2 regions of the Rhizobium sp. 01T417 genome follow, and region 1 is predicted to be linked to the other one. Evidence: riboswitches for the same ligand, from Rfam matches in the RefSeq annotation. Region 1 holds a riboswitch; the other holds the start of a gene.
What was found. Region 1 has a riboswitch for S-adenosylmethionine ahead of metA (homoserine O-acetyltransferase MetA). Riboswitches for the same ligand answer to the same signal wherever they lie in the genome.

Region 1 (16,027 bases):
TTCAATACGGATGACGACAGCAGGGTGTCGAGCACAGCCTCGACCTCGCGCGCGGTGGCCGTCAATCTGGCTTCGAATGTTTCAGAGCTTGCGTCCATGGCGCGCTGTTTGGCATGAGCTGCCTTCCCTCTGCAACGGAATTGTCGATCATCCGGCGAAGATTTCCTTTGTCTCTGGCAATGCCAGTTCGCAAACGGTATGGAGGAGAAGGGCAAGAGACTGGGTCGGGGAATTGGACATCACGCCGGAGAGAGAGGAAAGCATGACCGTGCCGTTTCACAGGCACGCGTTGTTTTGGCTCAAGGGCCGGCCCGTGATCATGCGCATCGCTCTCGCACTGGCGGCGCTCGTCATTCTTCCCTATGTCCTGATTGTCCTCTATCTGCTGCCTTTCGTTCACCCCGTTTCCACGCTCATGCTTCGCGATCTGGTGCTGCTGCGCGGCTACGACCGGCAATGGGTATCGCTCGACGATATCTCGCCGGTTCTCGTCCAGTCGGTGATGATGTCCGAGGATGGACAATATTGCTTCCACGGCGGTGTCGATTGGGGCGAGATGCGGATGTTGTTGGAGGATACGCTGAGCGGCCAGGCGACCCGTGGCGGAAGTACGATCCCGATGCAGACGGTGAAGAACCTGTTCCTCTGGAATAGCCGGTCCTTCGTTCGCAAGGCGATGGAGCTGCCGTTGGCTGTGACCGCAGATTTCGTCTGGTCGAAGCGGCGCCTGATGGAGATCTATCTCAACATTGCCGAATGGGGGCCGGGGGTATACGGCATCGAGGCCGCGGCACGTCACCATTTCAACGTGCCGGCATCGAAGTTGACCAGTCGGCAGGCCGCTCTTCTTGCCGTGTCGCTTCCCAACCCCTTCGATCGCAACGCCGGCAAGCCCGGGCGTGGCTTGCGACGGCTCGCCGGCCTGATCGAGCGCCGCGCGCGAGGGTCGGGCGATTACATCAGATGCATTTATGATTGATATCGCAATAAGTCGTTGGTGCTCATGAGTGTCATCTGGCATTCGTGCTTTAAAATTATGGACGGAAATCCCTCCATCAACGACCGGATTACCAGCGATGATTTCTGCCCTTTCGCCCAGCCTTCTGACCTATTCCGCCATTCATAATCCTGTCCCGCCGAGGCATCTCGGGACCCGCTACGACGCAACTGGGACGTTTCTGCGCGAGCCCGGCAATACGGTAGTCTGTCATCTGGTCGAGGGATCGCGCTCGCAGCGGGCGATCGTTGAAGCGCGTGAGACGTTTCTGGCGATGCCGGAAGCTTCGCAGTTCGCCTTCACGCCGATCTCCAGCCTGCACATGACCCTGTTTCAGGGTATTATCGAGTATCGCCGCACGCCGCCTTACTGGCCGGAGGACGTGGCGCTTGATACCGGGATCGAGCGCATGAGCGAGATCTTTCTGGATCGGCTGCAATCCTACGAGCCACCGGGCCCGTTTGAGGTTGAAGTCACCGAGGTCACGCCGGTCGGACTTACGGTGGACGGCATTACCGCAGCGGACCGGCGGATCATGAAGGACTGGCGGGACGCGTTCGCCCCTGTGTTCGGCTACCGGCACCCGGATCATGACACCTATGCGTTCCACGTCACATTCTGCTATCCGATCGCAAGGCTGCCGGAAGCGGCGCTCCGGGCATGGCAGGCGATGCTCGATGGCGCGCTTGCCACACTGCGCGAAACCGCTCCGGTGATAGAATTGAAGCCTCCGGCCTTCTGCTCTTTCGACGATATGAACCATTTCGAGGAGCGGCTTGTGTTCGCGCCTGCAGCGTAAAGGGAGATTTCATGGACAAGCTCACGCTCTATATCGGCAACAAGAACTATTCGTCCTGGTCGCTTCGGCCATGGATCGCCATGACGGCCGCCGGCATTCCCTTCGAGGAGGTGCTGGTTCCCTTCGATTTTCCCGCCGGCAATCCTCGCTTCAGGGAGTTCTCGCCAACGGGGCAGGTTCCTGTGCTTCTGCACGGCGAGGTTCGTGTCTGGCAGTCACTGGCGATCATCGAATATGTTGCCGAGCTCTTCCCGGAAGCCGGGCTATGGCCAAGGGAGCGTGGGAAGCGAGCGGTCGCGCGCGCTGTTTCCATGGAAATGCTTGCGGGTTTCGGAGCCCTGCGGAACGCCTGCCCGATGAATATCCGGCGGCCGAAGGGCAAGATCGCGCTTGCTGATGGGGTCATGGCCGATGTCGCCCGCATCGAGACGATCTGGCGCGACCTGCGCGCCCACTCCGGCGGGCCGTTCCTTTTTGGCGGTTTTTCAGGCGCCGACGCGATGTTCGCGCCAGTTGTCAGTCGTTTCGATGTATACGACCTGGTATCTGCCGGCGACACGCTCAGTTATATTGCAGCCATCAAGGCGCATCCCGCCTGGAAAAAGTGGGAAGAGGCGGCGCGATCCGAGCCCTGGATTGTTGAGGAAGACGAGGTCTGACCCTTGAATCGCAGGAATCTCAAAAAATAAGCTTGGGGACTGGTCAAGCCCCCTCAAGGCATGTATAAGCGCGCAAAATTTCCGAAATCGCGATACGTCGTTTCGGCCGCCAGTCTGGCCGTAGGATGTGTTTGCCCGTGAAGTGGAGTAAGAGAAATGGCTGTACCGAAGAGAAAAACGAGCCCGTCCAAGCGCGGTATGCGCCGCTCTGCCGACGCGCTGAAGGCTGCGACCTACGTTGAAGACAAGAACTCCGGCGAACTGCGCCGTCCGCACCATATCGATCTGAAGACCGGTATGTATCGCGGCCGTCAGGTTCTGACGCCGAAGGAAAGCGCATAATACATTTGCGCTCTGTCTGAGTAAGACTTGCGAGGTCGGCCATGTGCCGGCCTTTTGCTTTTTCCGACGACAAATACATTCTTTGGATGGCTTGAAGTCACGCGGCGATTTACGGCACTATTCTCTCGCTGGGGGAGATTTGCCACATGTTCAATGCTGTGCCGCTGATGGTTATTCCGTTCATTCTCTACAATATGTCGATGCTGGGCTTGATGGGCGGCGGCGGGCTTCCATCGCTCGAAAACGATGTCATCGTTTTGTCGATGATTTCGGGGGCCATGTGGAGCATGTCGCTCGGCGACCTCTTCATCGTCATCGCGCTTGCAGTTCTGTTCTTCGAAATATTGAAGGCGACCCGCAATGACGGCAGCCTTACCAATCACATATTGTCGATGCTCGTCTTTATTGCCTTCCTGGTCGAGTTTCTCCTCGTCCAGGATGCGGCCACCCAGGTTTTCTTCATCCTGATGACGATTGTGTTGATCGATGTGATTGGCGGCTTTGCCGTATCTATTCGCACCGCCAGGCGCGATGTTTCGATCGGGCTCTGACGCTTAGAGACTATCGAGTTTGTTCTGAAGGGCGCGCAGCTGTTCCTTCAGCTCGTCGATGTCCTTTGCTTCCGCCTTGCGGCTCTCCTTGGCCGGCGGCGTCATGAACGGTGAAAACATCTGCATGGCCTGCTGGAACATCTCGGTATTGCGACGGACCTGGTCTTCGACCAGCTGCATCGGCAGTTGCAGGTTCTTGCCGATCGGCGTTTCGCCGAAAGCGCGCGTGACCTGCTCGCGCATCTGCGCCTGCTGTTCGGTAAAGGCGCGCATGGAGTGTTCCAGGAAGCTCGGAACGACCATCTGCATCTGGTCGCCGTAATAGGTAATCAGCTGGCGGAGGAACGAGATCGGCAGGAGCGTGTTGCCCGTCTTGGATTCCTGTTCGAAAATGATTTGTGTCAGTACCGAGTGGGTAATGTCGTCCCCGCTTTTTGCATCCTGGACCGTAAAATCCTCCCCCTTCTTTACCATCTCCGCCAGGTCTTCCAACGTTACGTAAGTGCTGGTGCCTGTGTTGTAGAGGCGGCGATTGGCGTATTTCTTGATTACGATCTGCCCGTCATTCTTCGCCATATCAGTCTCCCGAAGCCCGTCTGATTGTTATGGAAATTCCTCCACGGAGGAATGTAGACGCAAACGAAGCCCAGTGACAATCTCTTTGTGCGATGCGGCAACCCCTTTTGCAGCAGAGATAATTTGCCCCAGCGTAAGCAGTGCCTAAAATTGAATGTTAGCGTCTTGTCGTTTGACTTGGCGCTGAAGCTTTGTCAGTTTCCTCTGTATCTGATGGAGTTAACAGGAGATCGTCATGTCGAGTTCATCCATCGTCATCGCTAGTGCAGGCCGCACAGCCGTTGGCTCATTTAATGGCGCGTTCGCCACCGTTCCGGCCCATGAACTGGGTGCGGCCGCGGTCAAAGGTGCGCTGGAGCGTGCAGGCGTCGATGCCAGCGAAGTCGATGAAGTCATTCTCGGCCAAGTTCTTCCGGCTGGCGAAGGCCAGAACCCGGCCCGCCAGGCCGCCATGAAGGCGGGCGTTCCCAAGGAGGCGACGGCATGGGGCGTCAACCAGCTCTGTGGCTCCGGTCTTCGGGCGGTGGCGCTCGGCATGCAGCAGATCGCGCTCGGTGACGCAAAGATCATCGTCGCCGGCGGTCAGGAGTCGATGTCGATGGCGCCGCATGCTGCGCATCTGCGCGGCGGCGTCAAAATGGGCGACATGAAGATGGTCGACACCATGATCAAGGACGGCCTGACGGACGCCTTCTACGGCTATCACATGGGCATCACCGCCGAGAACATTGCCCGCCAGTGGCAGCTCTCCCGCGAGGAGCAGGACCGCTTTGCCGTCGCGTCGCAGAACAAGGCGGAAGCCGCGCAAAAGGCGGGTCGCTTCGCCGATGAAATCATTCCGTACGTTATCCAGACACGAAAGGGCGACGTCACTGTCGATGCCGACGAGTACATCCGTCATGGTGCGACGTTCGAATCGATGGCCAAGCTGCGTCCTGCCTTCGACAAGGAAGGCACGGTGACCGCGGCGAATGCCTCCGGCCTGAACGATGGTGCCGCCGCGGCCGTGCTGATGACCGAGGCCGAAGCCTCCCGTCGTGGTATCCAGCCGCTCGTCCGCATTGTTTCCTGGGCTACGGCAGGCGTTGATCCGCAGGTCATGGGAACCGGACCGATCCCAGCGTCGCGCAAGGCGCTGGAAAAGGCGGGTTGGTCTGTCGGCGATCTCGATCTGGTCGAAGCAAACGAAGCCTTTGCCGCGCAAGCATGCGCGGTCAACAAGGACCTCGGCTGGGATCCTTCGATCGTCAACGTCAACGGTGGCGCGATCGCGATCGGTCACCCAATCGGCGCGTCCGGCGCGCGGGTGCTCAACACGCTCCTCTTCGAGATGAAGCGCCGTGGCGCCAAGAAGGGATTGGCGACGTTGTGCATAGGTGGCGGCATGGGCGTCGCGATGTGCTTTGAAGCTCTTTGAACAGCAGGCAATCCAACCATAACCTGAGCCCCGCAGGATAGCGGGGCCTTCAAATGAGGGAGCTGAACATGAGCAGGGTGGCTGTTGTCACTGGTGGTACCCGCGGCATTGGCGCCGCGATTTCCGTCGCACTGAAGAATGCAGGCTATGCAGTTGCCGCCAACTACGCGGGCAACGACGAGAAGGCGAACGCCTTTCACAGCAGGACAGGCATTCCCGTCTTCAAATGGGATGTTTCCGACTATGCATCATGCGGTGAGGGCATCGCGAAGGTAGAGGCTGAACTGGGTCCGGTCGACGTCCTTGTCAACAACGCCGGAATCACCCGGGACGCAATGTTCCACAAGATGACGCCGCAACAGTGGCACGAGGTCGTCAACACCAACCTCACCGGACTCTTCAACATGACGCACCAGGTCTGGGGTGGCATGCGCGACCGAAGCTACGGGCGGATTGTCAACATCTCTTCGATCAACGGCCAGAAGGGGCAGATGGGGCAGGCGAACTATTCGGCGGCCAAGGCCGGCGACCTCGGCTTCACCAAGGCACTTGCGCAGGAGGGTGCAGCCAAGAACATCACCGTGAATGCGATCTGCCCGGGCTATATCGGGACGGAAATGGTTCTCGCAGTTCCCGAGAAAGTCCTCAATGAACGGATTATTCCGCAGATTCCGGTCGGCCGCTTGGGCGAGCCTGAAGAGGTTGCCCGCTGCGTCGTCTTCCTGGTTTCCGATGATGCGGGTTTCATTACCGGATCGACGCTCAGCGCCAATGGCGGCCAGTTGTTCGTTTAGCGGATGGAGGCTGTAAGGCCGTTATCGTGGCTCTCGATCTGCTGCGAATAGCGGCCTTGCTGGCTACGCGTATCGTACGGATTCAAGTATGCCGCATAGGTCGCCATGGCGATCGTCAATATTGCGGCTGCGCCGATAATTCTGGTCATGCCCTGCACTCCGAATTCCCCACGGCCCATTGGTCGTTCAAACCGGTGTCGATATTGGGGCGGATTTGAGGAATTATTAGGCTGTCTTTCAGCCCTTTGGGTGACGCCTTGCCTTAGCCCTGACCGGCACCTTTTGCATTGCGCGATCTTCGCCGCGAAGAGCGGCAGCGGCCGTTGTCACGAATGCAGCCGCAATCAGGATGGCGACCGCGGAATTCAAGATAATCTGCGTCATGGGACCGTTCCTTTCCAAGTCGGCGGGACGTAGCTTGCCGCTGTTCTTGAAAGAAATATGCGCCTCACTCGCACGGTCCGGTAGATTGAACTTTGGCGCCCGACTGTCGGCGTGGCGTTGACAATCGGGCGCCGCGCTCTCCTAGAGGTGCGGATTGCGCGGTCGGTATTTTGACACCAGCCGCTGGTTCACCGCTGCCGCGCCCGGCATGTTGGCGCTGAGATAGATCGGTGCGTCGCCGCTCTTCGCCAGCTCCGAAGCAACCTCTGCGAAGATCGCGTTGAGGACCGTTGCACCGATCGCCGTGGAAACCGGCCCGACTTTTAGCTCCGTGCCCGGGAGCGCTATTACGGCATCGCCAGGGGGAAGACCGTTGTCCAGTACGATATCGGCGATGTCGGCCAGCCGCCGCCGGCCGTTTGCAATCGCACTCGAATAGGAGACCGACGTGATGGCGATCACCTTGGCGCCGATTTCGTGGCCATAATCGGCAGCTTCGATCGGCGCTGCATTCACGCCGGAGTTCGATGCGATGATGATGACGTCGCCGGGCTGCATCCCATAGCGCTCCAGTACCGGCCGCACCAATCCTTGCGTACGCTCGTAAACGGAACTGATTACGGCGCCTTCGTGCAGCATTGCGGAGCCGACGAGGACCGGGATCGTCAAGGCGAGGCCGCCTGCTCGATAGTGGAGCTCTTCCGCCAGCATATGCGAGTGCCCGGTGCCGAACACATAGACCCGCTGGTCGTTGCGGGCGGCTTCCAGGATCGCTTTGGCCGCCAAAGCCATGGGCTCGGCGAGTTCCGTCTTCAAAGCCTCGAGCCGGCCAATCAGATTGGAGAAATAAGCATCGGTGATCGCGGTCATCCCATCCTCGCTTTCTAGGCGGCTTCACCGCTGATGAAGGTCCGTGTGACCTCCAGGGCGTCGGTGAGATGCACCAGGTCGGCCCGGGCGCCCGGTGACAGGTGGCCGCGGTCGTCAAGGCGCAGGAAGCGCGCCGGGTAGAGCGTCGCCATGCGAAGGGCCTCGGCGAGAGTCAGTTCCAGATAGGTAATCCCGTAGCGGATGGTGGACGCCATATCGACATCGGAGCCCGCGAGCGTGCCATCGGAAAGAACCAGCTTCGAGCAGAACCCGCCCCTTTCGCGCCGAACCGTACGACCGTTCAACGTGAAAGAGTCTTGCTCCGATCCAACCAGCGACATCGCGTCGGTGACGAAAAAGAGCTTGCCCTCGCCCCGCTTGGCACGAAGCGCGGTTCGAAGCGCCTTCGGATCGACATGATGGCCGTCGGCGATGATGCCGCACCAGACCGAGGGGTGATCGATGGCCGCACCGACCAGACCGGGCGCCCGGTGGCCAAGCTGGCTCATGGCGTTGAAAAGATGGGTGACGCCACGTGCGCCCGCATCGAACCGTACCTCTGCCGCCTCGCTGGAGCAATCGGAATGACCGATGCTGACGGTGACGCCGGCTTCGTTGAGTTCGCGCACCTGTTTCGACGTGACCTGTTCGGCCGCCATCGTTACCAGCAGCGTGCCGATCGCCTCCTTGGCCACAATGAACGCCTTCACGTCCCTGTCTTCGACGGGGCGCATGAGCTCGGCAAGGTGTGCTCCCTTGCGGGCAGGCGCCAGATGCGGGCCCTCGAGGTGCAGACCCGCCACGCCGCGGTTCGACTTGACGGCTTCCTTGGCTGCCTCGATTGCTGCCGCTGTCGCGTCCGCGGTATCGGTGATCAGCGTCGGCAGCAATGCAGTCGTTCCGTAAGGGCGATGACCTTCAGCAATCATGTACATGGAGGCTGGCGACGGCTCGTCGTTGAGCATCCGGCCGCCACCGCCGTTCACTTGCGCATCGATGAAACCTGCGGAAAGCACGCCGCCTTCAAAGCGCGTGTGCTCACCGTCAGGAAGGTCGCCTGCCGCCGCAATCGCCTCGACACGGCCGTTCGAGACAATGAGCGCCTTGTCGTCGTGGAAGCGCTGACCGTCGAAGATCCGCGCGCCGGAGAAGATCTTGCGAACCATCACATCGTCTCCGTGACCTTGAGCAGGTTGGCCGGCTTGTCGGGGTCGAATCCTTTCCGACGGGTGACCGACTCGATCAGGCGGTAGTAAACGAGCAGCGAAACAAGGGGATCGAGCAATCCGCTGCCGGTCGTCGGCACCTGGACATTGATGCCGGAAACCGGCTTGGCCGAGAACGGCACGGTGGTGGCGCCCAGCTTTTGCAGTCGCTCCAGAGCCTGCACGTTATTGCCGAAGGCCGGATCATCCGGCGTGAAGGCGACGATCGGGAAGCCTGGCTGAACAAGGCGCATCGGACCATGCATCAGCTCGGCAAGGGAGAAGGCTTCTGCATGCAGGCCTGCCGTCTCCTTGGCTTTCAAGGCTGCCTCAAGGGCGATGGCGAAGGCAGGACCGCGACCAGCGGTGTAGAGTGAGCTGGCGTTGAATAGGACGTCCTCTGCGGCCTTCGTATCGATGCCGCTGGTTGCCTGGAGGGCATCGGGCAGCTTTTCCAGGGAGGCATGCAGATCGCGCTTGCCGCTGATGGCGGCCGTGACACCGGAAAGCGCGGCGACCGAGGCGATGAAGGACTTGGTCGCAGCTACGCTCTTTTCGGCGCCCGCATTGAGCCCGAGAACGATGTCGGCCTGCTTGGCAAGCGGACTATCGGTGACGTTGACGACAGCGATCGTCGTTGCGCCGCCGCGTTTTGCCGCATCCTGCAAGGCAACGATGTCGGGGCTCGCGCCGGATTGCGACACTGTGAAGTGGATGCCACCCTTCAGATGCAGCGATGCGCTGTAGACCGAGGCGATCGAAGGGCCAACCGATGCGACTGGCACGCCACAGGTAATCTCGAACAGGTATTTGAAGAAGGTCGCGGCGTGGTCCGAAGAGCCGCGCGCCGCGGTCGTCACGACGCTCGGAGCGCCCGATGCAAACAGCTTTGCAATTTCGTCGAGGACGGGCCTTTCTTTCTGCAGCAGCGTTGCGACGACCTCCGGCGACTGGCCGGCTTCCTGCAACATTAGCGACGGGCTTTCACTCATAGGTCATCTCCGATTCTCAATTCCGCAACAAAATCATATGCATCACCACGATAGTGGGAGCGGGTGTATTCAACGACACGCTGGTCCTCCAGACGCGACACACGTTCGATCAGCAGTGCGGGCGCGCCGGCATTCACGTTAAGCGCAGCGGCCGACGACGGATCGAGTGTGACCGCCGTCAATCTCTGCAGCGCTCGGACCGGACGGTGGCCGTTCGCCGCGAGCGCTTCATAAAGAGATCCCTCGCCGCCACCGCCTTCGCCGAGAAACTTTATCGGCACGACAGCGCGTTCGATGGCAAGCGGCAGCCCGTCGGCAAGGCGCAGACGATCGAGGCGAAGAACCGGTTCATCAAGCCCAAGGCCAAGCAGGAACGCCTCTTCCGGAGATGGCGTGTTGACCGTCCGAGACAAGATCCTTGCGGCCGGAGCGCGACCGCGCGAGCGCATGTCGGCAGAAAACGACGAGAGCCGCCACAGCGACTGTTCCATTCGCTCGACCTTGGCGGAAACAAAGGTGCCGCTTCCGTGCCGCGACTCGAGCGTGCCTGAATTCATCAGGTCGCGATAGGCGGTCCGAACGGTGACACGCCCGACCTTCAAGGCTTCGGCCAGATCGCGCTCGCCGGGGAGCGCCGTTCCGGGCTTCAGCAACCCTTCCTGGATCAAACCGGTCAGCGCCTGTGCCAGCCGCTTGTAAAGCGGCCCGGTCAACACCTCGTCGCGCAGGCCACGGCTGTTCAGTTCCGCTATCAGACTGGTTCTATCCATTTTGCAATAATAGAACCTATTTAGAACCAATCGCAAGCAAGAAATGACGCGCAAAAAAACCCCCGCAGGAAGCCTGCGAGGGTTGGCTCATTCGAGAACAAGGCGAGAGCGTTAGCTCTTCGAGAAAATGTAATCCGTTTCCTGACGCAACACTTCACCCGGGCGCAAAACGGCATCGGGGAAGCCCTCGTGGTTGATCGCATCCGGCCAGATCTGTGTTTCCAGGCAGAAGCCGGCGAAGGGACCATACTTGCGTCCATCGAGGCCTGGCACAGGCACGTCGAGTTTGAAGCCGGCGTAGAACTGTACGCCGGGCTCCGTGGTGCGAACTTCCAGCGAAACGCCTGAGTTCAGGCTGCGGGCAAGCGCGACGGAGCGCTTTGCGGTGCGTTCGGTGGAGAGGCAGAAATTGTGATCGTAGAGCGCCTGTTCGCTACCGTCGAACCGCTTCATGGGCGACATCTCGCGGAAGTCGAAAACCGTTCCGGCGACGGGCCGTACCTCTCCGGTCGGGATCTGCAACTCATTCGTCACGAGGTAGCCGTCGGCTGCAATCATGATGTCGTGGCCGAGCGCATCGTCGCGGCCGTCGAGGTTGAAATAGGCATGCTGGCAGACGTTAGCGATCGTCGGTTGATCGCTCGTCGATTCGTAGGTCACGGAAAATTCGCCGTTGCCGTGTACCCAGTACGTCGCCTGGATGGTGCAGTTGCCCGGATAGCCGCCGCGACCGTCGGGATCGACGATCTTCAACACGACGCGGTCGGCATCATGCTCGACGATTGTCCAGTTCCGCTTGGCGATGTTGTCGTTGCCGCCGTGAAGATGGGTAACGCCCTTCTCGTTGAGATCGAGTTGATAGTTCTTGCCATCCAAGGTGAACTTGCCGCCGCCGATGCGGTTTGCGCAGCGCCCAGGCGTCGCTCCAAAGTAAGAGGAGTGGGCGGGGTAGCTGTCAAAATCGTCGAAGCCAAGCAGCAGCGGCGCATCGTGACCGTCAAGGCGGAGATCCTGAATGACGGCGCCCCAGGTGATGATCTTGGCGGTCAGCCCGCCACCCTTGATCTCGACACGAAAGACAGTCTCGCCCGACTGGGTTTGCCCAAAAACTTCCCGTTTCAACATTTCCGCCATAGCGACCATCCAGATATATCTTTAATTGAGGCAGGGAACCTGCCCCCATTTGCCGCAAACCGCAACGGGTGTCGTAAAAAAGAAGCACAGTCAGACTAGGCGCGGCCGCTTAGCATCGGCTTCTGTCAGTTGCCCTTGCCGATGTCGTTGAGATCGTAAGGTGTCGTCTGGTAGATCTCGTTGATCCAGTTGCCGAACAACAGGTGCGCGTGGCTGCGCCAGCGATTTTGCGGCGCCAGCGACGGATCGTTGTGCGGGAAATAGTTGTGCGGCATCTTGATCGGCACGCCGGCATTCACGTCGCGGAAGTACTCGTCCGAGAGCGACGTTGAATCGTACTCCACATGATTGAACATATAGAGCCGCTTGCCCTTGCGTTCATGCACCAGGCAGACGCCCATTTCGCTGGATTCCATCAGGATCTCCAGGTCTGGTGACTTTTCGATGTCGCTGCGGCGAACCTCGGTCCAGCGCGACACGGGCACTTCGAAATTGTCGGAGAAACCGTTCAGGTAGACCGACGACGGCTTCAGATTCCGGTGTCGGTAGACACCGAAGGCCTTCTCCTTGAGTTCGTACTTCGGAACGCCGTGGAAATGATAGATCGCGGCCATCGCGCCCCAGCAGACGTTCATCGACGAATGGACGTTGGTTTCCGTCCAGTCGAAAATCTGCTGCATTTCACCCCAATAGTTCACGTCCTCGTAGGGCAGTGTCTCGATCGGCGCGCCTGTTGTGATGAAGCCGTCGAACTTGCGGTCCTTCACTTCCTCCCACGTCTGGTAGAAGGCGAGAAGATGGTCTTCCGAGGTGTTCTTTGCTTTATGGTTGCCCACGCGGATGAGCGAAAGCTCCACCTGCAGCGGCGAAGCGCCGACCAGGCGGGCCATTTGCAATTCCGTCTTGATCTTGTTGGGCATGAGGTTGAGAAGCCCGATCTGCAGCGGCCGGATGTCCTGACGGATTGCCGCCGTCTCGGTCATCACGCGTACGCCTTCCTGAACCAGGGTTTCAAACGCAGGCAAGGTATCGGGGATCTTGATGGGCATTGCGGTCACTCGATCAAAGAAACGAATATATCGCTATCGGTCCGCACGCGGCCCTTTAGCAACTTCTTTAACGTGGCTGCAAGCCGGCCGGCCAAATCACCACGGAGTGCCTTAAATAGCGCCAGTCGGGCTGCGAATCAATTGCTCATACGAAGAGTGGGGTCGATGCGAAGTCACTCACACGTTAAAGGTTGCTAGAATCTGTTGGTGGACACAGCGAATCACCACGTTTATTGAAGTAGAATGACGACTAGGGACGCGTAATGGCAGATGACCTCAAAGGCAGGCCAAGCATTCAAGGGCAGGACAGAGTAGGATACGACCTGAGCCTGGGCTATCGCTTGAGGGTCATGTTCTCGGCTTTCTGGCATTCGCCCGTGCGGGGAAGGGTCTTGGTGATCGCTACTGCGCTGATCGCCATCATTCTTGCGACCGCCTATGCCACCGTCATTCTCAACCAGTGGAACGCGCCATTTTACGACAGCATCGCGCGGCGTGATCTGCCCGGCTTCTTCCATCAGTTGAAGGTCTTCGCGTTGATCGCCGGCATGCTGCTGCTGCTCAACGTCGTGCAGGCCTGGCTCAATCAGATGACCGCGGTCTACATGCGCGAAGGCCTGACGCGTGATCTTGTCAACCAGTGGCTTCAGCGCAAGCGTGCGCTTCGGCTTTCGGCCAGCGGCCTCATCGGCGTCAATCCCGATCAGCGCTTGCACGAAGACGCCCGCAACCTCGCGGAAAGCACCACGAGCCTGATGATCGGGCTGGTGCAGGCGACGATCCTGCTGATCAGTTTCATCGGCGTTCTGTGGGATCTCTCAAGCGGCTTTATCTTCCGTTTCGGCACGCATTCCTTTTCCATTCCGGGCTATATGGTTTGGGCTGCGATCTTTTATGCGGCGTCCGCATCGATTCTCAGCCAACTGGTGGGCCGCAAGCTTGTAAAGCTCAATGCGGATCGTTTCTCGAAGGAAGCAGAGCTTCGCTTCGCGCTGATGCATGCCAACGAGAACATGCCGGCGATTACCGTGGCACGCGGCGAGGAGAATGAGCAGAAACGTATCGACACCGACATCAGTGCGGTGCTTGCCGTCATCAAGCGGGTGGCGATGGCCAACGTCAACCTCACCTGGGTATCGGCCGGCTACGGTTGGCTCGTCGTTGTCATCCCGATCATTGTTGCCGCACCCGCCTACTTCTCCGGCGGCCTGACGTTTGGCCAGCTGATGGTGTCCGTGGGCGCCTTCAACCAGGTCAACACCGCCCTTCGCTGGTATGTCGCGAATTTCGGTCCCATCGCCGAATGGCGCGCCACCCTGATGCGCGTCACCGATTTCCGGCAGGCGCTCACCAGCATGAATGACGAGATCAATATGAAGGGAACGATCAAGTACGAACGGAACCCTTCCGGAAACCTGACGCTGGAGCATGTCCGGATCGCCGCCAAGATCGGTGAGGACATCGACCAGTGCGGTGGTTTCCGCATGCACGAAGGCGCGGTGACGATCAAGGCCGGCGAAAAGGTCATGATCAACGGCGACCACAACGTGAATCGCAAATTGCTCTTCCTTGCGCTTTCCGAGCTTTGGCCGTGCGGCGGCGGCAAGATCGGCTTGCCGCCCACGGACGACATGCTTTTCGTCCCGCAATCGGCCTACATTCCGGGTGGTACCCTTCGCGAAGCATTGGCGTTTCCGGAACCCGTGGACGCCTATCAGAACGCCGATGTCGTTACGGCGCTGGAAAAGGCAGGTCTCCAAAATCTGGTTTCCCGGCTTGATACCCGAGCCCGCTGGGACAAGCTGCTTGACTCAGACGAGCAGCGGGCGATCGGTTTCGCTCGCCTGCTTCTCGTGCGGCCGAAATGGATTGTATTCGACGAAGTGCTGGAGGGCATGGAGCCGGAATGGCAATCGACGATGATGCAGGTCCTCGCTTCCATGCCTGAGGCAACGATGATCTACATCGGTCGGTCAGACACATACGTCGAGACTTTCAAGCCACGCGTTCTGCATCTTGAAGCGCTGCACGCGAAGCCTGAGATGAAGGTCGTGGCAAAGGCGCCGAACGCGCCGGCACCAGCACTCTGATCACTTACATCGGCGGTACGGCGCCGTTTGTGCCGACCGTGACATTCGCCGAGGACACAGTGCCGTCCGCAGCTTTTTCACCCATTACGATCACGCGCGCTCCTGCGACAAGATCCTTCTTTCCCGCAGGCGCGATGGTAACGATGGGTGTATCGTCGGCAATGGATATCGTCTTTTCCTTGCCCTGATAGGTGAGCGTGATGGTGTGGCCGTCGACTGCCTTGACGGCCTTAGCCACGGTTGCGTTGGTCATCGTGCTGTTCGGCTTCAGGTCCCAGGGGCGACTGCCTTCTCCGGTGCCTTTCATGGCTGCTGGAAAGATCAGCACTTCGAGAGCACCATCGCCGCCATCGGCTTTCGGCAACGAGGCGACGCCAACGAAATCCCCTGGCTTGATGTCTTCCACGGAAGCCTTCCTGATGCCGCGGACCTTCCAATCCGGCTTCAATTTTACCGTCTGCTCGGTGCCCTCTCGCGTTTTCACCACCAGCGTGTTGCCGTTCAGGCTTTCGATCGCACCGCGCACGCGTTGCGCCTCCTGGGCAAGCGCGCCGTGTGACGCCATAGTGAGGAAACCCGCGGCCCAGACGAGCCCGGTCAATGCGTTGAGATTGTGTGGCATGATCTGCATCCTTGCCGTCGTACGAACTGCGGCTACGGGGCGCAGCTTAGTCCCGCCGGTCGAAGGCTGACGAATCAATGAAAAGTGAAGCCAGATTGCCCAGCAACAGATGGGGCGGAATGGGAGGGTGTGCTGTCTCAGCCCTCCAACTCCTCCCGCAGCATCTCAAGCTCCAGCCATTCCTCCTCCATCTTCGTCAGGCTGTCGCGGAATTTCTCCATCTCGGCCGCTAGGCGATTGAACGTGGTGGGGTCTTTGCTGAACAGGCTGGGATCTGCCATCTGCTCTTCGCGCTTGGCGATTTCGGCTTCCGCCTTGGCCATTTCCTTCGGAAGATTTTCGAGCGCGAACTTCTGCTTGTAGGAAAGCTTGCCTTTTCCTTTTGCCGTTTCGGCGGAAGCGGCTGCCTCCTGCGGCTTCGCTCGTTCCGCCGCCTTCTCGGCCTTCCGTCGCTCGTCGATAGCGCCCTTTCGTTGTGCCAGCATGTCCGAATAGCCGCCGGCATACTCGATCCAGCGACCGTCAGGTGCATCCGGCACAGCCGGCGCGATTGTCGACGTCACCGTGCGGTCGAGGAAATCGCGGTCGTGGCTGACGAGAATCACGGTGCCGGGGAAGCCGGCGACGATTTCCTGCAGCAGATCCAGCGTCTCGATATCAAGGTCGTTGGTCGGCTCGTCGAGGATCAACAGATTCGCCGGGCGCGACATGATGCGGGCCAGCATCAGCCGTGCGCGCTCGCCGCCTGAAAGGTTCCTGATCGGCGTGCGTGCCTG
Region 2 (16,027 bases), on a different contig from region 1:
CTGCCATTCTGGAAACGGTGTATCAGAGTCATGCGTGTCGGGGAATATGCGTCGGGCGGGATCGAAGACCGCACGCTCTTGGATGATGGTTCAATACGCCACGGCGCGCCGCCTGCGCGCGGTAAACGATTCCTACCAGCAGGAAGCAGAGGTTCTGCTGCAACTCGGCATCGGCAGGCCGACAATCGCCCGCCCGATGCAGGTCGCACGCCGCGAGCATCGAACAGGAACTCATTGCAAGCGGCTCCATCGATGCCGACAGCTATTACGCATCCCTGGCGCTCGGGCTCCGGCTTCCCTTCCTTTCGGCAATCGACAGCTCCCTCGTCAACGATGACAAGGCACTCGACAGCCAGCTTCTGCAGGCTCGCTGCGTCCGGCTGAACTACATCGGCAAAGGCATGCTGGCGATCGTGCCGGAAGCCCGAAACCTGGTGATGCGCGGGCCAGCGCGCCTCCCGCGCGAGATGGGCGTGGGAGGCTTTCTGGTGTTCCAGTTGCTGATCGGAGGAATGCTGTTTTCCTCTCTCACCCATCCCTGGCTGATCATGCTCCTTGTCACCACCGCCGACTACCTAGCGCTCGGCTTTCCGCCCGCCGGCAGCAGCGAAGGCGCGCTCTTGCTCCTCGATCTTGCCAATATGGCGGCAAGCTACGACCTCTTTCTGCTGCTCGGCAGGGTCGCGATGCTGCGTGAGGAAAAACGCAGCATCGGCTGGCGCTGGATCTATGTCCCGCTCTATTGGCTGATGATCTCGGTGGCGGCATGGCGCGCCCTTCTCGAGCTGGCGAGAAAGCCCTTCTTCTGGGACAAGACGCCTCATGTCCCTGTCAGCACCAGTGAGAAGTTGCGCCGCGCTTAGCATGACTCGTCCCTAGGCGGCGGGACCCGAAATTTTTTCCGGGGACAGATGCCAAGCGTTAGGGCCACATTAAGCAATGTCCCATTCTATTCGCCAGGACGACGCCGGCTCACGGGCCGAATGCATGATGCGCATGTCGAGCCTTCCGGGCATCCCACCATGCCGTATCCCGCGACATAAAATGCTTCAATAGTCGGCCCGCCCGCGGTCGGGTCAAGCGACTGGACATAGCCATGCTGAAGAACTTGAAAATCCGGACGAAGATCATTTCTGTCGTCGCGCTTCTCGGGGCGATCGCGCTCGGGGGCCTCGTTTATGTCATCACCGAATTCCGCGGTGCCGATGCCACCTACAGCGCCTTCATCGATAACGAGGCACTGGCAGCCATGCAGGCATCCCGCGCCAGCGCCTCGGCAACCGCTGCCGTGCTGCAGGTCACGCTTATCGCCGGCCTCAAGCCGGAGACGCCGGCTTTCAATACGGCGCTCACGACGCCAAGCAAGATGCCTCAAGCGCGCGAACGCCTGGAACAGGCGGCGGCCTTGGTACCTAGCCGCAAGCCGGCGATTGACGACATCCTCGTCGGCATCGCCGAGATGGAAGCGCTTTCCAGCAAGGTCATCGACCTCGCCAAGGCAAAGGACAGTGCCGGCGCGCAGCTTGCAGCAAGCATGCTCAATGCGAAGCTGAACACGGTCACTCCGAAAATGATCGCCAACAATGATGCGCTGATGGCATTGCTGAACGATGGCGGCGACGCGCTCTCCATTAGCGTCAACCAGCGCATCACTCTCAGTTTCGTACTGATCGGGCTCGCTGTCATGGGCGCGATCGGCCTTTCTGTGTGGGTCGCGCAATCGGGGATCACCACGCCCATGGTTCGTCTGCGTGACCGGATGGCTCAGCTTGCCGAGGGAGATACGCACGGCGCCATCGACGGCCTCGACCGTCGTGACGAGGTTGGCCAGATGGCCGGCGCCGTTGCCGTCTTCCGCGACAATGCCGTCGATCGTATCCGGCTTGAGGGCGAGGCCGAAAAGAGCCGCAATCTCAGCGACAGCGAACGCCGAGAACGTGAAGCTCAGCGCGCAACCGAGGCTGCCGATCTCTCGCGCGCGGTCAGCGCGCTTGGCGACGGCTTACGCCGGCTGGCCGCAGGCGACCTCGCATCTCGGATCGATACGGCGTTTGTCGGCGACCTCGATAGTCTGCGGCAGGATTTCAACAACTCGATCCTGCGCTTGAACGACACTATGCAGACGGTCGGCGCCAACGCCCGCGCCATCACTGCCGGCGCAACCGAGATCCGCGCCTCGGCGGACGAGCTTTCGAAGCGCACCGAGCAGCAGGCAGCGTCCGTCGAGGAGACGGCAGCGGCCCTCGAGGAGATCACCACCACCGTGAAGGATGCCGCCAAGCGTGCCGAGGAAGCACGTGGGCTCGTGGCACGCACGCGCGCCGGTGCAGAAAAGTCCGGCGAAGTGGTCAGCAAGGCCGTCAACGCCATGCAGCAGATCGCGCAATCCTCCGCGGAGATCGGCAACATCATCGGCGTCATCGACGACATCGCCTTCCAGACCAATCTTCTGGCCCTCAACGCCGGCGTCGAGGCCGCGCGCGCCGGTGAAGCCGGCAAGGGCTTTGCCGTCGTTGCCCAGGAGGTGCGTGAACTTGCACAGCGCTCGGCCAATGCCGCCAGGGAGATCAAGTCGCTGATCACCACATCGGGCGACCATGTGCAGACGGGCGTGTCGCTTGTCGGCGAAACCGGCAAGGCGCTTGATGCGATCGTTCACGAGGTTCAGGAGATCAACCAGCACGTCGACGCGATCGCCGAGGCCGCCCGCGAGCAATCGACCGGCCTGCAGGAGATCAACACGGCGGTGAACTCGATGGACCAGGGAACGCAGAAGAATGCGGCCATGGTCGAGGAAAGCACGGCGGCGAGCCACAAGCTCGCGACGGAAGCGGCGACACTCAACAACCTGCTCGACCAGTTCAAGCTGACCGGCACTGGCAGTTTCAGCGCTAACATTGCCGCGGCAGTGCCGCTGCAGGGCACTCACATCCATTCGGCGCCACGGCCGGCCGCGCCGCCGGTCGCAGCCAGAAAGGCACCCGTCCGCATCGCCACTCCGGGTGTCACCCGCCCCTCTAGCTCGCCGGCTCGGGCGCTTGGGCAGAAACTTGCAAGCGCATTTGGTGCAAGCAGCGCCTCTTCGAGCCCACGCGACGACGCCGATTGGACGGAATTCTGATCCCAGCAAAACGGTACAAAAGCAAAGGGCGGCTCAATGCCGCCCTTTTCGATTATAGACTTTCGACTTCAAACAGCGAGCCATGGCCCGGCTGCCGCACAAGACGGAAGCTAAAAAGGGTGCTCAGGCAAACCCGAGCGGAATTTGCTCGACCTTGCGGCCGCGACCATAATCGCGCTCATAGGAAGCACGATCGTCATCGCGCGCAGACGCAAGAACCACTTCCGGCGCATAGTAGCCGTCAGCGTAAGTGCCGGTATCGCCATTCTCCCGGATCTCGCGCTTCGCCGTGAAAATCTTCAAAAGCATTCTGCAACTCCTCCTGATCATGCCGACAACGACCAAGGGGTCGCCTGCGTTCCCGTGATATCGGAGAATAGTTAAAAATTAACCATGTTTATTAGAGGATTGTCAACTATTTCAATTTCCTTCGAGGCTACCTCTTAAGGGCGTTCTTTCCTCGTGGAGTAAGACAGCGAACGACGGCGGCCCACGTGGGCACCACGCTCAGACCACAGTGCGGATGAAATCCGCTCAGTCCCAGCAAAACCATCTGAACTTGGAGCGGGTGAAGGGAATCGAACCCTCGTATTCAGCTTGGGAAGCTGCTGCTCTACCATTGAGCTACACCCGCGTTGGAGCGAGATTTCCAATAGATGGGTGCCGCTGTCAAGCGGGCATTGGCGTTGTCAGATGCGGAAGTGCTTCGAGAGTTTCAGGCCCTGGGCCTGATAGTTGGAGCCGAGGCCGGAGCCGTAGAGGCTCTCGGGGTGCTCCTGCATATGCTCATAGACGAGGCGACCGACGATCTGGCCGTCCTCGAGGATGAAGGGAACCTCGTGGCTGCGGACCTCGAGCACGGCGCGGCTGCCGCGGCCGCCGGCGGGGACGTGGCCGAAGCCGGGGTCGAAGAAGCCTGCATAATGCACGCGAAATTCGCCAACCAACGGATCGAAGGGGGTCATCTCCGCCGCGTAGTGCGGTGGCACATGGATGGCTTCGCGCGAGACGAGAATATAAAACTCGTCCGGATCCAGGATCAGTTCGTCGCGACCGCGGCTATAGAGAGGTTCCCAGAAGTCATAGATGTCGTGCTGCGCCTTCTTGTCGACATCGACGACTGCAGTGTGGTGCTTACCGCGGTAGCCGATCAGTCCATCCTTGTCGCCGGCCAAATCAATCGACAGGGCAATGCCGCCGCCGGAGACGTTCGGCAGCTTGCTGGCGACCAGCGTTTCGGCATCGTGGAGCGCGAGCAATTCCGGCTCCCCAAGTATCGAATGGCCGACCCGGAAGCGGATCTGCGACAGGCGCGAGCCTCGACGCACGACGATCGGGAAAGTACGCGGACTGATTTCGAGATAGAGCGGGCCGGAATAGCCAGCCGGAATTTTGTCGAACTCCTGCGCGTAGTCGGTGATGACGCGGGTGAAGATATCGAGACGTCCGGTCGAGCTTTTGGGATTGGCCGAGGCCGACATGTCGGCCGACAGGTCGAGGCGCTCCATCAAGGGAACGATATAGACACAGCCGGTCTCCAGCACGGCGCCTTCGCTGAGGTCGACGACGTGGAGGCTGAGGCGATCGAGCTTATCGGACACCAAATGGGAAGGACCCGGCATGAAGCTCGCGCGAACGCGGAATGCCTTCGCGCCAAGCCTGAGGTCAAGGCTTGCCGGTTGGATCTGGTCGTGGTCCAAATCGCGCTCGCTGGTGAGACGCCCCGCCTCAAAGAGCGCGGCTATCGCGCGATCCGCCAAAATTCCTGTTTCGCGAGCCATCATGCCCCATCCATATTCGCGGGAGACAAAACCAAACTCAAGGAATTGACGCAAGCATAGAACGGCAGTATTGCACTTTTATCCCGTGGTGATTTGGCCGGTCGGCTTGCAGCCACGTTAAACAAGTGGCTAAAAGGACCGGGTGCAAAACCGGTCTGCTTTCGCGGCCGGTTTTTTTGTTGTTTGAAAGTGGTGATTCATGAGCAAGACTTGGCGCCCCGCAACCCAACTCGTTCACGACGGTTCTTTGCGCTCGCAATATGGCGAGACCTCGGAAGCCATCTACCTCACGCAGGGCTTCGTCTATGAGAGCGCGGAAGCGGCCGAAGCGCGCTTCAAGGGCGAAACGGAAGGCTATATCTACGCTCGCTACGGCAGCCCGACAAACGACATGTTCGAGAAGCGCATGTGCGCACTGGAAGGCGCAGAGGAAGCCCGCGCCACGGCCTCCGGCATGGCAGCCGTCACCGCCGCAATCCTCTGCCAGGTGAAGGCCGGCGACCACATCGTTGCCGCCCGCGCCCTCTTCGGCTCCTGCCGCTGGGTCGTCGAGACGCTCGCCCCGAAATACGGTATCGAATGCACGCTGGTCGACGGTCGCCATCTGGAAAACTGGGAAAAGGCGATCCGCCCGAACACCAAGGTGTTCTTCCTGGAAAGCCCGACCAATCCGACACTCGAGGTGATAGACATTGCCGGCGTCGCCAAGCTCGCCAACCAGATCGGCGCCAAGGTCGTGGTCGACAACGTCTTCGCCACGCCGATCTTCCAGAAGCCGCTCGAGCTCGGCGCCCATATCGTCGTCTATTCGGCCACCAAGCACATCGACGGCCAGGGCCGCAGCCTCGGTGGCGTCATCCTCTCCGACCGGGAATGGGTCAACGAGAACCTTCAGGACTACTACCGCCACACCGGCCCGGCCATGTCGCCGTTCACGGCATGGACGCTGCTGAAGGGACTCGAGACGCTGCCGCTGCGCGTCAAGCAGCAGACCGAAAACGCATCGAAGATCGCCGACTTCCTGGCCGATCAACCGAAGGTCGCCAAGGTCATCTATCCCGGCCGCAACGATCATCCGCAGGCCGACATCGTCGCCAAGCAGATGAAGGGTGGCTCGACACTGGTCGCCATCGAACTCAAGGGCGGCAAGGAAGCAGCTTTCGCGCTCCAAAACGCCTTGCAGGTCGTCAAGATCTCCAACAATCTGGGCGACGCCAAGAGCCTGATCACGCATCCGGCTACGACGACGCACAAGAACCTGACCGACGAAGCACGGGCGGAGCTCGGCATTTCCGGCGGTACCGTTCGTCTTTCCGCCGGCATCGAGGACACGGACGACCTGATCGAGGACTTCGCCCAGGCTCTCGCAAAAGTGAACGCCTGATCAGCCGACATCGGCCGGATCGACGCAAATCCGGCCGACCGCCACATGCTGCTTTGCCCCACCCAAGACAGGTCAAAGTCAGGCTTAAGTGGCGAAACTTCTTGCCTTTACAGGCATTACGGACGTGATCGACTATCGGTTTATTGACGGATCGGCTGTCGTATAAGATACCGGTAACGTATATTGACTATGGTGTAGGCATGTACCGCGCCCTTACACGAGACATTGAAGTCGTCGTCGAACCTTTTTATCTGGAGGAGCAATCCGATCCGGAAGACGATCGCTATGTCTGGGGCTACCGGATCGTCATCAGCAACAATTCCGACAAGTCCGTGCGACTGGTGAACCGCTATTGGAACATCACCGACCAGAACGGCCTCGTCGATGAGGTCACGGGCGCCGGCGTCGTGGGCGAACAGCCGCGGCTCGCGCCCGGCGATACCTATGAATATTCCTCGGGCTGCCCGCTGGATACGCCGTCGGGGCTGATGTTCGGTCACTACCAGATGGAAACGGACGAAGGCGAGCTTTTCAATGTCGAAATACCCGCCTTCTCACTGGATTCGCCAGGGCTGCTGAGAGTCCTGAACTGATCACTCCGCAGGCTCTGCCACCTCTTCCACTTCGAAACGATAGGTCGTCGAGCAGAATTCGCAGGTGACCGAAATTGCGCCGTCTTCCTGACTGGCATCAATTTCCTCCGCCGAGAAGCCCTTCAGCACCCCCTTGATCTTTTCGCGGGAACAGCTGCACCGATCGAAGACCTCGCGCGGTTCGTAGACGCGAACCCCACGCTCGTGGAACAGACGATATAGCAGCCGCTCGGTGCCGACTTGCGGATCCGTCAGTTCGTCGGCGTCGATCGTGTCGACGAGCGAGCGGGCTTCCATCCAGGCATCGTCTTCCTTGTGGGTGCCGCCAGTCCTATCGCCGTCGCCGCCGTGAAGATCCGGCTGGCGCATGCGCTCCGGCGCTTCCGGCAGGAACTGGGCGACAAGACCGCCAGCCCGCCAGCGGTGGCGCGGCTTGCCCGCGTCGTCGCGATCGAAGAGTTCGGCAGCAGCAAGACGCACCCGCGTCGGGATCTGCTCAGACTGGCGGAAATAGGTGCCGGCAATCTCTTCAAGGGTCGCACCGTCGAGCGCAACGATACCCTGGTAGGGTTGGGAAAACTTGCCCTGATCGATCGTAAAGGCCAGCATGCCCTTGCCGAGAAGCTGTTCGGGCTCGATCTGCCCTGCCGCAACGGCCCTGTCGAGGAGGCCCTGGTTGAAGCGTGCGTAGGCACGCACGTTCTCAGGCGTCGAGAAATCGCAAACAAGCAGGTCCACCGGGCCGTCGCCCTTGGTCTGGACCGTGAACTTGCCTTCAAATTTCAGCGACGTGCCGAGCAGCACCGTCAGCACAACGACTTCGGCAAGAAGCCGCGCGACGGGCGCAGGATAGCGATGGCGCTCGAGGATCGCGTCCAGCATCGGCCCGAGCTGGACGGCGCGACCGCGCACATCCAGTCCCTCAACCTGAAACGGAACGACATGATCATCGCCGGCGAAATTGAATTCGCCGAGGGTGGCTGCAGGTTCTGCCATGGTCTTCTCCTAGTCTGAGAGCGGCAGACAAGGGTGTCCATCCGCTCGCACGGCCACCGGGCCTTCCGGCCAAACGTGGCGTCCAGTATGGTTCAGATCGCGCCCAGGCACCAAGCAAGAATCGACTTCTGCGCATGAAGACGGTTTTCCGCTTCATCGAAGACCACGGATTGCGGGCCGTCGATCACCTCGTCCGTAACTTCCTCACCACGATGGGCGGGCAGGCAATGCATGAACAATGCATCCTTGTCGGCCTGCGCCATCAAAGCCGAATTGACCTGATAAGGCTGGAATACGTTGTGACCACGGGCCCGATGTTCCTGATTCATGGAGACCCAGGTATCGGTCACCACACAATCGACGCCGGCGACCGCACGGTCTGCATCATGGTAAAGCATGATTTCGGCGCCCTCATTGCGGGCCCAGTTCAGATAGTGATCCTTTGGCTCGGAACCAAGGGGCACCGCCATATTCATGCGGTAGCCAAAACGCGCGGCTCCTTCGACCAACGAATGCAGCACGTTGTTGCCGTCGCCGGTCCAGGCGATCGTCTTGCCCTTGATCGGGCCGCGGTGCTCTTCGAAGGTCATGACATCAGCCATGATCTGGCAGGGGTGCGTATCATCCGTCAATGCGTTGATGACAGGAACGGTTGCATGCTCGGCGAGCTCCAGCATGCGGGCATGATCAGTCGTGCGGATCATGATCGCGTCGACATAGCGCGACAGCACCTTGGCCGTGTCACCGATCGTCTCGGCGCGGCCAAGCTGCATTTCTGTGCCCGACAGGAACAGCGTCTCGCCCCCGAGCTGGCGCATGCCAACGTCGAAGGACACGCGGGTGCGCGTCGAGGGCTTTTCGAAGATCATCGCCAGCATCTTGCCTGATAGCGGCTTGTCGCCCTGCCCGGCCTTGAAGGCCTGTTTGCGCGAGATTGCGTCATCCATGATGAGCCGTAGGTCGGATGCCGCGACGGCGGAGAGATCGAGGAAGTGTTTGGGGGAAGCCATTATCGTTACCTATCACGCCCGCCTTCCGACAGGCACTATTCATTAAGCCGTCTTCTTGACCTTCGCAGCGCGCACGCTTTCGGCGGCGCGTTCGAGGCGGGCAAGGCCCTCGCGGGCTTCGTCAGCAGTGACGACCAGAGGCGGCAGAAGACGAATGACATTGTCGCCAGCGGGTACGCCGAGCAGATGGGCGTCACGGATCGCCTGCAGCAGTTCGGAGGACGGCACGGCGGCCTTGACGCCGAGCAGCAGCCCCTCGCCCTTGATATCCTCGATGATATCAGGATAGCGATCCTTGAGCGAGGCCAGCCCTTGGCGGAATACCAGCGAGACGTCACGCACCTGCTGCAGGAAGCCCTCCGCGAGGATCACGTCGAGCACGGCACTGCCAACTGCCATGGCGAGCGGATTGCCGCCATAAGTGGAGCCATGCGTGCCGGCCTTCATGCCGGAAGCGGCCTCTGCCGTGGCAAGGCAGGCTCCGAGCGGGAAGCCGCCGCCGATGCCCTTGGCAACCGCCATGATATCGGGGGTAGCGCCTGACCACTCATGCGCAAAGAGCTTGCCCGTGCGGCCCATGCCGGTCTGCACTTCATCGAAAATCAGCAGCAGACCATGCTCGTCGCAGATCGCGCGAAGTGCCTTCAGGAACTCGTTCGTCGCCGGGCGGACGCCGCCTTCCCCCTGAATAGGTTCGATGAGGATCGCGGCCGTTTCATTTGTGATGGCGCTGCGGAGTGCATCGAGATCACCGAACGGCACCTGATCGAAGCCAGGCGCCTTGGGACCGAAGCCTTCGAGGTATTTCTCCTGGCCACCGGCGGCAATCGTCGCCAGCGTACGGCCATGGAAGGCGCCTTCAAAGGTGATAATATGGAACCGCTCGGGATGGCCCTTGGAAAACTGATAGCGGCGCGCGGTCTTGATCGCGCATTCCAAGGCTTCCGCGCCGGAGTTCGTGAAGAACACCTTATCGGCGAAGGTCGCATCGGTCAGCCGCTTTGCCAGTGTTTCCTGACCCGGGATCTCATAGATGTTGGACAGATGCCAGACCTTGTCGGCCTGCTCCTTCAGCGCGCCAACCACATGCGGATGGCTGTGGCCAACGGAGGTGACGGCAACGCCCGCGCCGAAATCAAGATATCGCTCGCCCGTTTCGCTGATCAGCCACACGCCTTCTCCTCGCTCGAACCGCAGCGGGGCACGAGAGTAGGTGTCGTAAAGCGCGGCTTCAGCCATGGCGCGATCTCCTATCAGCAATCATCAGCAGCCGGACTCCGGCTAAGGAAAGCAGGTCCGGAAAATTAAAAATGCCGCCTTTCGGCGGCGAGCAGCACTATTTACTTTTCGCACTGCAATGTCAACAAAACTGAGGTTTCGCTGCATGCGTCAAGCAGCCATCCCGAGGCGCTCGACCTATCAACAACTATGTTGCATAAATGACTCTCACGCCCAGCAAGTTGGGGAAAACTTGAAAATCGATTCCCCGAGATTCAACCGACTCTTGTCACGGAGTCGGCCTCACACTAGGTTAAAACTCAATTACTAGGCTGCATGCGGCGGAACTAGTCACCAAAATTTGAGTAAGCGTTTCTTGCCTCGGATACGTCCGTGGCAACGGTGAAGGATTCTGCCTACACCAACGCTAATAAGGCGGAGACAGGGGCATGAACTGGACAGACGAGCGCGTTGAAAAACTGAAGAAGCTGTGGTCCGAAGGCCTGAGCGCCAGCCAGATCGCAGCACAACTTGGCGGTGTAAGTCGTAACGCCGTCATTGGTAAAGTCCATCGTTTGAGTCTGCCCGGCCGTGCCAAGGCCGGCGGTTCGACGACCACCGTCAGAACCCCCAAGCGCACGACTTCGGCGCCCCGCGCCACGAACTACGCCTCGCGGATCACCACACGCACCGTTACCCGCCAACAGGGCGCGACGATGCTCAAGGAAGAGATCGAAATCGATACGGTGGAGGAAGTCCGCTTCCGTCCGGCCGCAAATGTAATCGTTCCGATTTCTCGCCGCCTTGGCCTCACCGAGCTCACCGAGCGCACCTGCAAGTGGCCGGTCGGCGATCCGCTCAATGACGACTTCCACTTCTGCGGTTGCGAGTCCCCGGACTCTTCCCCGTATTGCACGTATCATCAGCGCATGGCCTACCAGCCGGTCAACGAGCGCCGCAAGGCCGCTAACCGGGTCGCCTGACCCGGAAGCCGGATAAGGAATAAAGAAAACGGGCCCTCGCGGGCCCGTTTTTCGTTGTAAGGGAAAGACCTCTCAGGCTCTCGCCTGAAAGGATCAGGCTTCCATCGAATAGCCGGCACCGCGCACGGTGCGGATGACGTCCTGCATGTTGGAAAAGTTCAAAGCCTTGCGCAGGCGGCCGACATGGACGTCAACAGTACGCTCGTCGACATAGATGTCGTGACCCCAGACGCCATCGAGCAACTGCGAGCGCGAGAAGACGCGGCCGGGCGATGCCATCAAGAACTCGAGAAGGCGGAATTCGGTCGGGCCGAGGCGGACTTCGCGGCTCTTGCGGTGAACGCGGTGCGTCTCGCGATCCAGCTCGATATCGCCGCACTTCAGCAGCGTCGAGAGCACCTCGGGCTTGGCACGACGCAGCATCGCCTTGACGCGAGCGACAAGCTCCGGCGTCGAGAACGGCTTGACGACGTAATCGTCAGCACCGGTCGAGAGGCCGCGAACCCGTTCGCTTTCCTCGCCACGGGCGGTCAGCATGATGATCGGCAGGCGCTCGGTTTCCGGCCGCATGCGCAGGCGGCGGCAGAGCTCGATGCCAGACACGCCCGGCAACATCCAATCGAGGATGAGAAGGTCCGGCGTGCGTTCCTGAAGCCGGATCTCGGCCTCGTCGCCGCGCAGGATGGTATCGACCTCAAAGCCTTCGGCCTCAAGGTTATAGCGGAGAAGCACGCTCAGCGCTTCTTCGTCTTCAACGACAGCTACTTTAGGGATCATTCGTTTCGGTCTCCTGGGGGCGCGGTCGCGGAATGACTATTCAGTGACTGCGCCGACGGTGTTGGCGGTATCGTCCTTCGGACGTTCGCCTTCCGGCTGGGCACCGGTGGCCATGTAGTAGATCGTTTCGGCAATGTTGGTGGCGTGGTCGCCGATGCGCTCGATGTTCTTGGCGCAGAACAGAAGATGCGTGCAGCTGGTGATGTTGCGCGGATCTTCCATCATGTAGGTGAGCATTTCACGGAACAGCGAGGTGTACATCGCGTCGATTTCCTCGTCGCGCTCACGGACCGATTTTGCTTTGTCGGCAGCACGGCTCGTGTAGACGTCGAGGACTTCCTTGAGTTGGACGAGGGCGAGCTCGGACAGGTGCTCGAGGCCGCGGGCGAGCTTGCGCGGCACGCCGGCGCTCTGTACGGCAATGACGCGCTTGGCAGTGTTCTTGCCCAGGTCGCCGACGCGCTCCAGGTCTGCCGCGATGCGGATGGAGCCCATGATCTCGCGAAGATCGGCCGCCATCGGCTGGCGGCGGGCGATCGTGACGATCGCCTTGTCGCCGATCTCGCGCTCCGCGTGGTCGAGGATCACATCGTCCGAGATGACCTTCTGGGCAAGAGCCGTATCGCCGTTTACGAGCGCGCGTACGGCATCCGAGACCATCTGCTCGGCCAAGCCGCCCATTTCCGAGATACGGCGGGACAGGAACTTCAAATCATCGTCGTAGGCAGAAAAGATATGTGTCGATGCCATAGGGCTCATCCTTGAATATCGTAAGTGCTACCGAGACGGCCGATCAACCGAAGCGGCCCATGATGTAGTCCTGGGTGCGCGGATCGTCCGGGTTGGTGAACATCTTGTCGGTGTCATTCTCCTCGACGAGGTTGCCAAGGTGGAACATGGCTGTGCGCTGCGAAACACGGGCGGCCTGCTGCATCGAGTGCGTCACGATGACAATCGTGTAGTTCTCGCGGAGCTCGTGGATGAGCTCCTCGACCTTGGCCGTTGCAATCGGATCGAGTGCCGAGCATGGCTCGTCCATCAGGATGACTTCGGGGCTGACGGCGACGGCGCGGGCGATGCAGAGGCGCTGCTGCTGACCACCGGAAAGACCGGTGCCGGCTTCGTGAACGCGATCCTTCACCTCATTCCAGAGGCCGGCGCGCTGCAGGCTGTGTTCGACGATCTGGTCCATGTCGGCCTTCGACTTGGCGAGCCCATGGATACGCGGACCGTAGGCGACGTTTTCGTAGATCGTCTTCGGGAACGGGTTGGGCTTCTGGAACACCATGCCTACACGCGCGCGAAGCTCCACAACGTCGATATCCGGATCGTAGATATCTTCGCCATCGAGCGTGATCTTGCCAGTGACGCGGCAACCGTCGATCGTGTCGTTCATGCGGTTCAGGCTGCGCAGGAAGGTGGACTTGCCGCAACCGGATGGGCCAATCAGGGCGGTCACCGTGTTTTCACGGATGTTCAGCTTCACGTCGAACAGCGCGCGCTTCTCGCCGTAGTAAACGGAGACGTCCTGGCCGATCATCTTGTAGGGAATGGTGTTCATCTTCTGATCAACCGCTTTCTCAACTGCTGCTTCCGTCAACATGTTCATAATGTTTACTCCGTTTACCAGCGGCGCTCAAAGCGACGACGCAAGAGGATGGCTCCGAGGTTCATGAGGATCAGGAATAGGAGCAGGACGATAATGGCGCCGGAGGTCCGCTCGACGAAGGCGCGCTCGGCTTCATTGGCCCACATGTAGACCTGCACCGGCAGGGCCGTCGAAGGCTCCATGGGCGTCGCCGGAGCATTCGCGACGAAAGCGACCATGCCGATCAAAAGCAGCGGCGCCGTCTCCCCGAGCGCGTGCGCCAGACCGATAATCGTGCCGGTCAGGATACCGGGCATCGCAAGCGGCAGGACGTGGTGGAAGACCATCTGCATCTTGGAGGCGCCGAGGCCGAGCGCGGCCGAGCGGATCGATGGCGGGACGGCGCGAAGCGCTGCGCGGGTCGCGATGATGATCGTGGGCAAGGTCATCAGGGTCAGTACCAGACCACCAACCAGCGACGCTGAACGCGGCAGGCCGGCGAAGTTGATGAAAACAGCAAGACCGAGCAGACCGTAGACGATGGAGGGAACCGCCGCGAGGTTGTTGATGTTGACCTCGATCAGGTCCGTCAGCTTGTTCTTCGGTGCAAATTCCTCGAGGTAAATCGAAGCGGCAACGCCGATCGGCAGGGAAAGGACGAGCACGATCAACATCAGATAAAGCGAGCCAACCAGGGCGACACCAAGACCGGCGGCCTCGGGACGGCTGGAGTTGCCGTTGACGAAGAGCCCGGTGTTGAATTTCTTGTGCAGCGCACCGGTTTCCGCCAGCTGGTTCATCCAGCCAACCTGCCTGTCGTTCACCTTGCGGTTCTTCTCGTCGACCTTGAGGTCAATCTGACCCTTGTTGGCGGAGTCAACGTTGGCGTCTGCAAGCAGGGTGATGTTGACTGTCCTGCCGATGAGCGACGGATCGGCAACGACCATGTCGCGCAGCTGGATCGGCGCGCCCTTGGAGATCATAGCGGTCGCGTCACGCACCTCGGGACGGCTCGATGCATTGAGGTTCAGCGTCTTGACCATCGCGTCGCGGATGAGAACCGAATAATTGGCCGCGATCAGCACGGACGGATCCGTTGCGCGCTTGTTGTTCGGGTCGATGGTTTTCTCGCTGAACTCGATCGGCAGCGTGATCGCCGTCTGCAGGAAGGCCGTGTAGCCCTTGCTGACGACGCTCGTCAGCAAAACCGCCAGGAAGATCAAGCCAAAGGAGATCGCAGCGATGCCATAGATGCGGAACCGGCGCTCGGCGGCATAGCGGCGCTTGAGGCCGATGTCGCGACGTTCAGGCGCCTTCGAAACGACAACGCCCTGACCCGGAGAAACAATATCCGTCATTCGTACTGCTCCCGGTATTTGCGCACGATATAGAGCGCGTAGATGTTGAGGCAAAGCGTGATGAAGAACAGCGTGATACCAAGCGCGAAGGCAACCAGCGTCTGCGGCGAGGTGAACTCCAGATCACCAGTGAGCTGATTGACTATCTTGACAGTGACTGTCGTCATTGGCTCGAACGGGTTGATCTGGATGCGCGCTGCGACACCCGCCGCCAGCACCACGATCATGGTTTCGCCGATGGCGCGCGATGCAGTCATCAGAAGCGCGCCGACGATGCCGGGCAGCGCCGCGGGAAGCACCACCTTCTTGATTGTCTCCGAACGCGTCGCACCGAGACCGAGCGAACCATCGCGGAGCGCACGCGGCACAGCGGTGATGATATCGTCGGAGAGCGACGAAACGTATGGGATCAGCATGATGCCCATGACGATACCCGCTGTCAGAACGCTCTGTGCCTGAATAAAGTTCGCATAATTGCCGGTAAGGAGGCCGTTTACCTGCGAAGACAGGTCGCGGAGGAAGGGGCCGACCGTGACGAGGGCGAAAAAGCCGTAAACAATCGTCGGAATACCAGCGAGCACTTCGAGCAGCGGCTTTGCGATCGATCGCACCGCGGGGGCCGCGTATTCCGCCATGTAGATCGCCGCGAACAGGCCGACAGGCACCGCCACCAGCATCGCAACGAAGCCGATGTAAAGCGTGCCTAGCAGCAGCGGTATCAGGCCGAATTGCCCGAAGGACGAGCCGCCGGCACCAGCAAAGCGCGGATCCCAGACCGTACCGAAGAAGAAGTCTGCAGCAGGAACGACCGCGAAGAAATGCGCGGCTTCCGTCAGCATTGACAGAACGATACCGATCGTCGTCAGGATGGCGATCGAGGACGCCAGGAGCAGGCCCCAAAGCATGACACGTTCGACGCGGTTGCGTGCACGGAATCGCGGAGCGACTTCACGAAGCGCATAGAATGCGCCGGCAACGGCAAGGATGAGGACGACCGCCGTCATGACGAGGCGGCTGGAAGCCGATTCTTCGTTCAGCTTTTGCGCTGCGTCGATCATGTATGGCTGCGGCTGGCCGGCCAGCGGAACGCCCTTTGCAGCAAGCTTTGCCTGGAGGCCAGCCGGATCGCTGGCTGCACCGCTGATCTTCTCCGGGGTGAGGAGCGGCAAGCCGCGCGCAATCGCGCTGACCATCCCGTAATTCAGGTTCTGCTGCGCG

Region 2: it holds a riboswitch for S-adenosylmethionine, as region 1 does, so the genes downstream of both, AC1DPR_RS05500 (O-succinylhomoserine sulfhydrylase) here and metA (homoserine O-acetyltransferase MetA) in region 1, are expected to answer to the same signal.

Annotation. Positions count from the first base shown of each region.
Region 1 covers NZ_JBFTQH010000002.1:203,158-219,184, forward strand. The annotation lists gene AC1DPR_RS03095 (polyprenyl synthetase family protein) at 1-98, opposite strand, end outside; gene mtgA (monofunctional biosynthetic peptidoglycan transglycosylase) at 233-979, shown strand; gene AC1DPR_RS03105 (DUF1868 domain-containing protein) at 1,077-1,796, shown strand; gene AC1DPR_RS03110 (glutathione S-transferase family protein) at 1,808-2,455, shown strand; gene rpmF (50S ribosomal protein L32) at 2,612-2,797, shown strand; gene AC1DPR_RS03120 (hypothetical protein) at 2,944-3,348, shown strand; gene phaR (polyhydroxyalkanoate synthesis repressor PhaR) at 3,352-3,924, opposite strand; gene AC1DPR_RS03130 (acetyl-CoA C-acetyltransferase) at 4,160-5,341, shown strand; gene phbB (beta-ketoacyl-ACP reductase) at 5,410-6,135, shown strand; gene AC1DPR_RS03140 (hypothetical protein) at 6,132-6,284, opposite strand; gene AC1DPR_RS03145 (hypothetical protein) at 6,373-6,519, opposite strand; gene AC1DPR_RS03150 (SIS domain-containing protein) at 6,661-7,389, opposite strand; gene nagA (N-acetylglucosamine-6-phosphate deacetylase) at 7,404-8,555, opposite strand; gene AC1DPR_RS03160 (SIS domain-containing protein) at 8,555-9,586, opposite strand; gene AC1DPR_RS03165 (GntR family transcriptional regulator) at 9,583-10,356, opposite strand; gene AC1DPR_RS03170 (aldose epimerase family protein) at 10,468-11,490, opposite strand; gene metA (homoserine O-acetyltransferase MetA) at 11,616-12,539, opposite strand; SAM riboswitch at 12,575-12,652, opposite strand; gene AC1DPR_RS03180 (ABC transporter ATP-binding protein/permease) at 12,803-14,629, shown strand; gene AC1DPR_RS03185 (DUF5666 domain-containing protein) at 14,634-15,194, opposite strand; gene AC1DPR_RS03190 (ABC-F family ATP-binding cassette domain-containing protein) at 15,389-16,027, opposite strand, start outside.
Region 2 covers NZ_JBFTQH010000003.1:328,568-344,594, reverse strand. The annotation lists gene AC1DPR_RS05525 (hypothetical protein) at 402-863, shown strand; gene AC1DPR_RS05520 (methyl-accepting chemotaxis protein) at 1,097-3,121, shown strand; gene AC1DPR_RS05515 (hypothetical protein) at 3,245-3,430, opposite strand; tRNA gene AC1DPR_RS05510 (tRNA-Gly) at 3,682-3,755, opposite strand; gene AC1DPR_RS05505 (2'-deoxycytidine 5'-triphosphate deaminase) at 3,811-4,905, opposite strand; SAM riboswitch at 4,978-5,056, shown strand; gene AC1DPR_RS05500 (O-succinylhomoserine sulfhydrylase) at 5,102-6,286, shown strand; gene apaG (Co2+/Mg2+ efflux protein ApaG) at 6,487-6,879, shown strand; gene AC1DPR_RS05490 (Hsp33 family molecular chaperone) at 6,880-7,875, opposite strand; gene argF (ornithine carbamoyltransferase) at 7,968-8,885, opposite strand; gene AC1DPR_RS05480 (aspartate aminotransferase family protein) at 8,928-10,124, opposite strand; gene AC1DPR_RS05475 (GcrA family cell cycle regulator) at 10,553-11,086, shown strand; gene phoB (phosphate regulon transcriptional regulator PhoB) at 11,180-11,863, opposite strand; gene phoU (phosphate signaling complex protein PhoU) at 11,900-12,613, opposite strand; gene pstB (phosphate ABC transporter ATP-binding protein PstB) at 12,657-13,472, opposite strand; gene pstA (phosphate ABC transporter permease PstA) at 13,487-14,809, opposite strand; gene pstC (phosphate ABC transporter permease subunit PstC) at 14,806-16,027, opposite strand, start outside.